Regions from separate parts of the Planococcus notacanthi genome, predicted to be linked through region 2. Evidence: riboswitches for the same ligand, from Rfam matches in the RefSeq annotation. Region 2 holds a riboswitch; the other holds the start of a gene.
What was found. A riboswitch is a leader RNA that binds a small molecule or an ion and turns the genes downstream of it on or off. The one in region 2 is predicted to bind S-adenosylmethionine.
Positions count from the first base shown of each region.

Region 1: linked by a shared signal. The riboswitch ahead of mtnK (S-methyl-5-thioribose kinase) and the one ahead of QMA01_RS00940 (methionine biosynthesis PLP-dependent protein) in region 2 are both predicted to bind S-adenosylmethionine.

Region 1 is NZ_JASDCQ010000002.1:118,148-122,359, reverse strand. It holds gene QMA01_RS07995 (sugar ABC transporter substrate-binding protein) at 1-46, opposite strand, end outside; gene mtnA (S-methyl-5-thioribose-1-phosphate isomerase) at 43-1,104, opposite strand; gene mtnK (S-methyl-5-thioribose kinase) at 1,101-2,291, opposite strand; SAM riboswitch class I at 2,366-2,519, opposite strand; SAM riboswitch class I at 2,763-2,872, shown strand; gene mtnW (2,3-diketo-5-methylthiopentyl-1-phosphate enolase) at 2,948-4,162, shown strand; gene QMA01_RS07975 (2-hydroxy-3-keto-5-methylthiopentenyl-1-phosphate phosphatase) at 4,168-4,212, shown strand, end outside.
Region 2 is NZ_JASDCQ010000001.1:222,245-226,456, forward strand. It holds gene metC (cystathionine beta-lyase) at 1-667, opposite strand, end outside; gene QMA01_RS00940 (methionine biosynthesis PLP-dependent protein) at 660-1,784, opposite strand; SAM riboswitch class I at 1,861-1,964, opposite strand; gene QMA01_RS00945 (antibiotic biosynthesis monooxygenase family protein) at 2,259-2,564, shown strand; gene QMA01_RS00950 (hypothetical protein) at 2,561-2,914, shown strand; gene QMA01_RS00955 (cobalamin B12-binding domain-containing protein) at 2,931-3,590, shown strand; gene QMA01_RS00960 (STAS domain-containing protein) at 3,565-4,212, shown strand, end outside.

The DNA.
Region 1 (4,212 bases), on a different contig from region 2:
TGATAAATAAAAGTGCGGCAAGCAGCCAAATAGATTGTTTTTTCATCGTGTTTCTCCTTTTCCTGTAAATGCACCAAGCAAGTCAGGGATGTTTTTTTTGTATTCTGCAGTGATGATACCTTTTTCGGTGATGATGGCGGTGATGAGATGTGCCGGCGTCACGTCGAATGCCGGATTAAACACTTTCGTGCCAAGAGGTGCGACCGGCTGTCCGTTCGTATGGGTAATCTCCTCCGGGTTTCGTTCTTCGATCGGAATCACGGTTCCGTCCTCAATCGACAAATCGAATGTTGATGCCGGCGCCGCTACATAAAATGGGATGCTGAAAGCATTGGCCAACAAAGCTAAGTTATACGTCCCGATTTTATTGGCCGTATCGCCGTTGGCTGCAATGCGGTCCGCGCCTACAATGATGGCTTCAATTCCTTTGGCTCCAATGGTGTGCGCCGCCATGCTGTCGGTGATCAATGTGACATCAACCCCTGACTGCTGAAGCTCCCAAGCTGTCAGACGTGCGCCTTGATAAACCGGACGGGTTTCACAGGCAAACACTTCAAACTCACGGCCGCGTTCGCTGCCAAGATGGAATGGCGCTAAAGCCGTACCGTATTTAGCCGTAGCGATTGAACCGGCGTTGCAGATGGTCATGACTTTCGTCTTTCCTTGCAGCAATACCAAAGCGTGTTCACCAATGCTGCGGCAGGACTCTTCGTCTTCTTTATGGATCTTCACAGCTTCCGCAAGCAGCAGCAATTTCGCCTGCTGCACGTTCTCTGCTTCTTGCACCTTGTCTTTCAAGCGGCTGAGTGCCCAGCCGAGGTTAACGGCAGTCGGCCGTGAAGAATTCAGGTACGCCGCATCTTTTTCGACATATTGCTGAAAAGCTTCCAAGGAAACGGCATCGTGCCGCTGTGCTCCTATCGCTAAGCCATATGCAGCCGTGATGCCGATGGCCGGAGCTCCGCGCACCTTCAAGAAGAAAATCGCGTTATATACATCTTCTACCGTTTCAAGCGTTAAATAGTCAATCTCATGCGGCAGTTTCTGCTGATCCAGGATGGTCAGCTGCTCTCCGTCCCATTTGATGGATAACGGAATGCTCATATGCGTGCCTCCTTCAGAATTTCCACCAAGTCTTTGATCGAAGCAGTTTGTTCACGCTTCAGGATTAATTCCCGCCCACTCTGCAATGCCTGCTTCTTGAAGGAAATTCTCTTATCGTTGTCTTCGATGCTGTCCAGGTCTTTGACATGCGCCAGGCCAATCGTCCGGCGGATCAATTCGCAGCCGGCGAAACCGACGGCATCGGCCAGTACTTTGCCGAGGACATATTCAAGATATCCTTCGGTCTCCTTGAACGATTCAACGCTCTGCGTTTGCCACAGTTCCGTGAATGAAGAAGCGAATACTTCCCATGTTTTTTCAATGTGAGCTACGATTTCCTGGCGCTCCTCGCCTTCCCGTGTAATCGTTTGGAAAATCAGGTTGGCCAGAAACAATCCGACATCAAAGCCGATCGGGCCGTAAAAGCCGAACTCCGGGTCAATGACTTTCGTTTCGGCCGGCCCCGCAAAAATACTGCCGGTATGAAGGTCTCCGTGAAGCAGCGCTTCCGCTTCAGTCAAGAAACTCTTCTTCAATTTCGCCACTTCCAGCTGCAGTTTGCGGTCGTTCCAAATCGCTTCTGCTGCTGCCTGCAGCTGTGGTTCGTAATCATTGGTGTCAACATCAAAAAATGGATCGGTAAAAATCAGGTCTTCTGTGATTTTGCATAGTTCCGGATTGGAAAACTCAGCAGCCAAGCGTTTTTTCTCAAAAGGATGCAGCCCATAATCAGAAGTGTGGAACAAAGTCTGTGCCAGGTATTCGCCGATATCCTGTGACAGCCTTGGAAATTGCCGGCCGTTGATCAAGCCTTCCCGCGCAATTTCGAGATGCGATAAATCTTCCATCACCGTTATAGCCAATGCTTCGTCCGTTGCATGGACGGCCGGCACCAAAGACGGCACAAACTCGCCGTGCTTCTTCAGAACATTGGCTTCGATCGTCGCACGCTTCAATGTCAGCGGCCAACTTTCGCCGATGACTTTGGCATATGGCAAAGCCTGCTTGATGATCAGCCTCTTGCCTGTGGCTGCCTCTTCAATTTGAAAAACATAATTTAAATTGCCGTCGCCGATTTCCCGGCACGTCAATTGAGCTTTATGATCAAATGCTTGAATAGTTTTCGCCAATTCGATGGCAGCTTCTTCGGTTAATGATTTATAGGTGGTTGGAGCCGTAAGTGTCATGGTCAATCTCCCTTTCTCTGCAATATAAAAAGCCTCTTTCCAAAAGAAAGAGGCCAGAATAAGAGATCCCATGCCTCTTATCTTTCAGAAAATAAATTTCTGATGGAATTAGCACCGTGCCTTACAGGATATTCATCCTGGCGCCAAAGCGCCCCGTCTCACAACGGTATTACGGTCGGTTGCTGGGCGTCATCGGGCCAAAATCCCTCTGCCAGCTCTTGATAAGAGTACTGCTTGTCGTGCTATTAAGTTCTGAAATGAATCCTATCACGATTCAGAATTGACTGTCAATCACATTTTTTAAATAAAAACAATTTTGCAACAATGCTGTTGACAGATTTCGGTGCGCATGAAATAATCAGAATTACTTTACTCTATTAAAGCAGTTCTACCATTTCGAACGATCATTTCTTTTTACGCTGAGATTCTATAAGTAGGACCAGCCCAAAAAACTTACCCAATTTCATATCTTTCTTATTCAGAGCAGGTGGAGGGACAAGCCCTACGATACCCGGCAACCGGTCCAATGGTGGACACGGTGCTAATTCTTGCAGCCAGAACCGATGGCTGAGAAATAAGAAGTTGTTAAAGCCCTTAACCTCTTCTTATTTGAAGAGGTTTTTTATTTTTTAAAATTGCATGGGAGTGTTGAATACATGAGCATCTTGACTGCTACTTATCAATTATACGGAAAGCCTGGTTCTTTTGAGAAAAAGGCGGAAGGCATCGCTTTGGGTCTGACGATCGGCTCCTGGACCGATTTGCCGCTCCTCGAACAGGAGCAGCTGAAACACCATAAAGGAAACGTCGTTTCCGTTAAGGAATTTGAAGAAATCAACCATCCATTGAAACCCGAACTGGTCAAAGCGGAAGTTGCTGTCGCTTATCCGTCCGCCAATTTCTCTGCTGACCTTCCGGCCATCTTGACCACGGTTTTCGGAAAATTGTCATTGGACGGAGAAGTGAAGTTAGTGGATTTGGATTTCAGCCACGACTTGCTCAGCCATTTTCCCGGCCCACGCTTCGGCATTGAAGAAATCCGCAACACACTTGGCGTAGCCGGACGACCGCTTCTGATGAGCATATTCAAAGGCGTCATCGGCCGCGATCTGGATTTTCTGTCTGCTCAATTGCGTGAACAGGCATTGGGTGGTGTGGACTTGGTCAAAGACGATGAAATTTTATTCGACAATCCACTGACTCCATTTGAAAAACGAATCACCACTGGCAAAGACGTACTGACAAGCGTTTATGAAGAAACAGGCCATCGTACACTTTATGCGGTGAACTTGTCAGGGCGAACTTCCGAACTGAGAGGAAAAGCACGAAAAGCACGTGAACTTGGAGCGGATGCTTTACTGTTCAATGTTCATGCATATGGGCTCGATGTACTGCAGGAACTGGCTGAAGATGATGAAATTGCTTTGCCGCTCATGGCACATCCGGCTTTCAGCGGCGCTTTCACTTCTTCCGCTTTCTATGGTCTCGCTACACCGCTCGCACTCGGGAAATTGATCCGCTATGCAGGAGCTGACTTCTCCCTGTTTCCTTCTCCTTACGGCAGTGTTGCGTTGGAGAAAACAGCGGCCCTTGCGCTCGGCAAAGAACTGACGATAGACAGCCCTCTGAAGCGCAGCTTCCCCGTTCCATCTGCAGGCATCCACCCTGGCCTTGTGCCATTGCTGATGGCTGATTATGGAATCGACAGTGTCATCAATGCCGGCGGCGGTGTCCATGGACATCCCGCTGGTGCAGCTGGCGGCGGACAGGCTTTCAGGCAGGCCATCGATGCGGTCCTGCAGGGGGAAACTCTGCAGGCGGCAGGCAAACAACATCAAGAACTACAAACAGCACTTGAGCTATGGGGGTGAACAAATTGAGTAAACCGATTATTTTTTGCGATTTTGACGGCACCGTTACA
Region 2 (4,212 bases):
TAAAACCTAGGCGATTGCCGAGTTCTTCATCTTTTGTAACCGCAAGGCCCGCAACCACATCGCTGTGCCCGGAAAGGAATTTTGTTGCGCTGTGAAGAACGATGTCTGCGCCAAGTTCCAACGGATTTTGATAGAGCGGCGTCATGAAGGTATTGTCGACGAATGTCAGACAGCCATTGGCTTTCGCCAGTTTTGCTGCGATTTCGATATCCGTAATATTCATAGTCGGATTGGATGGTGTTTCCAAGTAGACGACTTTTGTATTCGGCTGAATGGCATTAGCCATTTCATTCAAATCGGTCATGTTGACGAATGTGTATTCGATATTGAATTTATCCAGCACTTCTGTGATGAAGCGGTAAGTTCCGCCGTAGACATCTTCTGATACCAGGACATGGTCGCCAGAAGACAACAGCATAAATGCGGAAGAGATAGCAGCCATCCCGGAAGAAAAGGCAAAGCCGCGCTTGCCGCCTTCCAATTTTGCGATGGTTTCCTCTAATGCCAGACGTGTCGGATTCCCGGAACGGCTGTAATCAAATGGGCCAAATGAATCCAGGCTTTTCTGATGGAATGTGGAAGATAAATAAATCGGTACGTTGACAGCTCCGGTTAATGGGTCAACTCCGGTAGAATGAATAAACTTGGTTTCGATGCGATCAGTCATATTCAACAACCTCCTTCTTCAATTTCGAAAATGCCTGTGTCAAATCGGCAATTAAATCTTCAGCGAGTTCGACGCCAACTGAGAAGCGCAATAGCCGGTTGCAAACGCCGCGCCGGGTACGTTCTTCAAATGGAATATCTGCATGGGTTTGGGTAGCCGGATAAGTGATGAAGCTTTCGACGCCGCCTAAACTCTCGGCAAATGTAATGAGTTTAATGTTTTCAAGAAAAGGGCCAACCCCTTCTTCGTCCTGCAGGCGGAAGGATAACATGCCGCCTTTTCCCGGGTAGAGCACATCAGAAACAACTGATTGCTGCAACAGGAATTCCGCAATGGTTTTGGCATTGGCTTCATGTTGGCGCATGCGTAATGGCAAAGTCTTCAATCCGCGTATCAACAACCAGGAATCGAAAGGCGACAGTACGGCGCCGACCGAGTTATGGAATGTTGAAAGCCTTTCACAAATGCTTTCGCCTTTTGCGACAACCAAACCAGCGAGTACATCGTTGTGGCCGCCGATGTACTTTGTGGCGCTGTGGATGACTATATCCGCTCCGAGTGCAATCGGCTGCTGGAGATAGGGGGTCAAGAACGTGTTGTCGACAATCAGCAGCAGGTCATGCTTTTTCGCTAAAGCTGCATAGGCAACAAGATCAATTTCCTGCATGAGTGGATTGGTCGGCGTTTCAATGAACAATGCCCGTGTATTCGATGTTATTTTTTCTTCTGTATCTTCAACGTTCTTAAATTCGGCATAGGTGGGATGAATGTTATAGGCGGAAGCAAAGTGGTCAAGCAGGCGGTATGTTCCACCATATATATCTTCCGGAACCAACAATTCGTCGCCAGGACGGAAGAGGGACAAGACCAATTGGATAGCCGCCATTCCCGAGCTGCAGGCAAATCCGGCATCGGCGCCTTCGAGTTCCGCAAAGCCTTCTTCAAGGACAGCGCGTGTCGGGTTTTTGGTTCGTGTGTAATCATAGCCCGTCGATTTGCCAAGTCCTTCATGTTCATAAGCCGTCGATAAATATATGGGCGGATTCACAGCTCCTGTAGTTGAATCGCTGCGATTGCCTAATTGAACCAATAAAGTTTCCAAGCTGTTTTTTGTCATTCCACTCATCCTCCCAACAATAAAACAGGGGCTTTTCTTCAATGAAAGAAGAAAGCCCCTGTCTAGAAACGCATTCTTCTCATCTTTTAGGCGCAGCCTATTGGAATTAGCACCGTGTCTTCGTCAGACTGGTTGCTGAGACTTCACAGGGCCAAATCCCTCCGTCTCTCTAGATAAGAAATATCTTATTAAGTTTATGTTGTATCTATTACGATGTTTCTAATCTTAAATCATTTAGCCATGGAAAGCAAGGGCGAATTTTAAATAGTTAAAATAGAAAGAAAACAGTAAGCGGAAATTGTAGATAGAGCCTTGTACATCCATGTCAGATCGGATGTCGCATCAGTAAGTAGAATAATTTGCTATCAGTTAAAGAATCAGGGCTCATCACTACAGAACCGCGGTATTCTTTTAATTCGTATATCGAAGTGTTATAATTTATGGAGGAAATTTTGTGTATAAAGGAGAAAGCAAATGTATATTGTCACTTCGACGGTAGTTGTTCCGCCTGAAAAAACCGAGGAAGTTATCGGGATTTACCAAAAGCGTTCACGCCGCGTCGATCGGGCGGAAGGCTTTCATTTATTTAGATTGATCCAAAACACCAAAAAGAAAAATGAATTGACGGTCCATATGGAATGGCATACGAAAGCATCTTATATGGCGTGGGTGAGAAGCCAGGAATTCAAGGAGATTCATGATCTTGAGAAAAATTACCCGGACCAGGAATTAGCGGGAATTATCCCCGTTGTTCGGCAGTACGAAGTGGTGGCAGAATGAAGAACGACGTAAAAAATAAAATTGCTTCTGAAACGGCAAAAAGCATATATGCTGCATACCCGACACTTTGGGAGCGTTTTGGAGAGCGCGGTTTTGAGCATACAGAAAAAGATAACCATCACCACCTGGATCATTTGGAGACTGCGTTTTCCCTCAAGGATGAACAGGTATTTATTGATTACGCCATTTGGCTGGAAACTGTTTTGACAAGCCGGAATGTTGAAAGAGCCTTGATCATCGATAATTTTGACCGCTTACTGCAGATCCTTCCGGGGAATACAGAACAAGAGGAAGAAGTCTTTATGTCAGGTTGTTTGCAAAGTGCCATTGCGGTGTTGAAACCTTCATAGAGTAAAGGAGGCTGACATGAATAATCAATCTAAAGAGTTGGCCGAGTTATTTTTGGCCGGCAATGAAAAGCAGGCTTTGCATACAGTTCAAGCCTATTTGCAAAACCATACAAAAAATGAGCTTTACCAGCATATATTGACGCCTGCCATGTATTGGATAGGGGAATTATGGGAAAAGAATATCATTACAGTGGCTGATGAGCATTTAGCAACGGCCATTTGCGATTATGTGGTGTCAGTGACAGAAATGCGTAAAGGGGAACAAACTCCTGAGCAAAAGAAAGTGATGGTCCTCGGACCTGAAGGGGAAGACCATTATATCGGCTTGAAAATGGTGGCTTCGTTATTCAAAGAAAACGGTTGGGAAGTTCGATACCTCGGACCGAATTTGCCGCTCGGTGCCGCCATTGAAACAGCTAACCGCTGGAAACCGGATGCCATCGCATTGTCAGCGGCTTTGGTATACCGTCTGCCTGTATTGAAGAAATACACAGAAGCTTTCAGAGCGCTTGATTTCAAACCATCAGTCATCCTTGGAGGACGGGCGGTGGCCATGGCGAATTGGCCAGCTTCAGAATCTGAAGGCGTCTTGATTGTAAAAGAGTTGGATCAGCTGAAAAATTGGATCCAAACCGGAAAGGAACCTGACAATGAATTCGATATCTCATTTGGATGAATGGCCGCTGCCTGCTTTTAAATTGAATAATAAACTGGCAATCGTGGAGTCATCTGAAGAGGCAGAGAAATTAGTCGGCAGCTGTTCCGATTTTCTAGATTTTGTCGATGAAGGAAGCCGGCAAAAAGCATTAAGTTTTTTGCTGAGTAGTGAATCGGCGAGACCACTTGAGTTGAATTTCATTTCAAAAACCGGCGAACTGTTCCTTGGAGATGTCTACAGCAAATGGATCAGTGATTTTAGTTTGAACATCGTCCTTGTGCCGAAAGATAACCGGCTCATGGAGATCACCAACCAGTTGTTGAGCCTTCGCCGGCGCCTGCAGGAAACCGACTATGACCTGCTTCTTGAAAAGGAACGGACGGAGGAGCTGCTTCAACAGGTTCGGGAGTTGTCTGCCCCTTGTATCGACCTCGGCAAAAAGCACGTGCTGATTCCGCTATTCGGCGATTTGGACCCCCACAAGATTGAAGTGATCCGTTTTCATATCCTGAATCAAGTTTATGAAAATGGCGCCGAAACCGTCATCATGGATTTGACTGCTATGGAGAAGTTGGAACAGGATGGCGCCGATTATTTGAAGTCGTTAATGCAGACCTTTAAAGTGATGGGCATTGAGGGC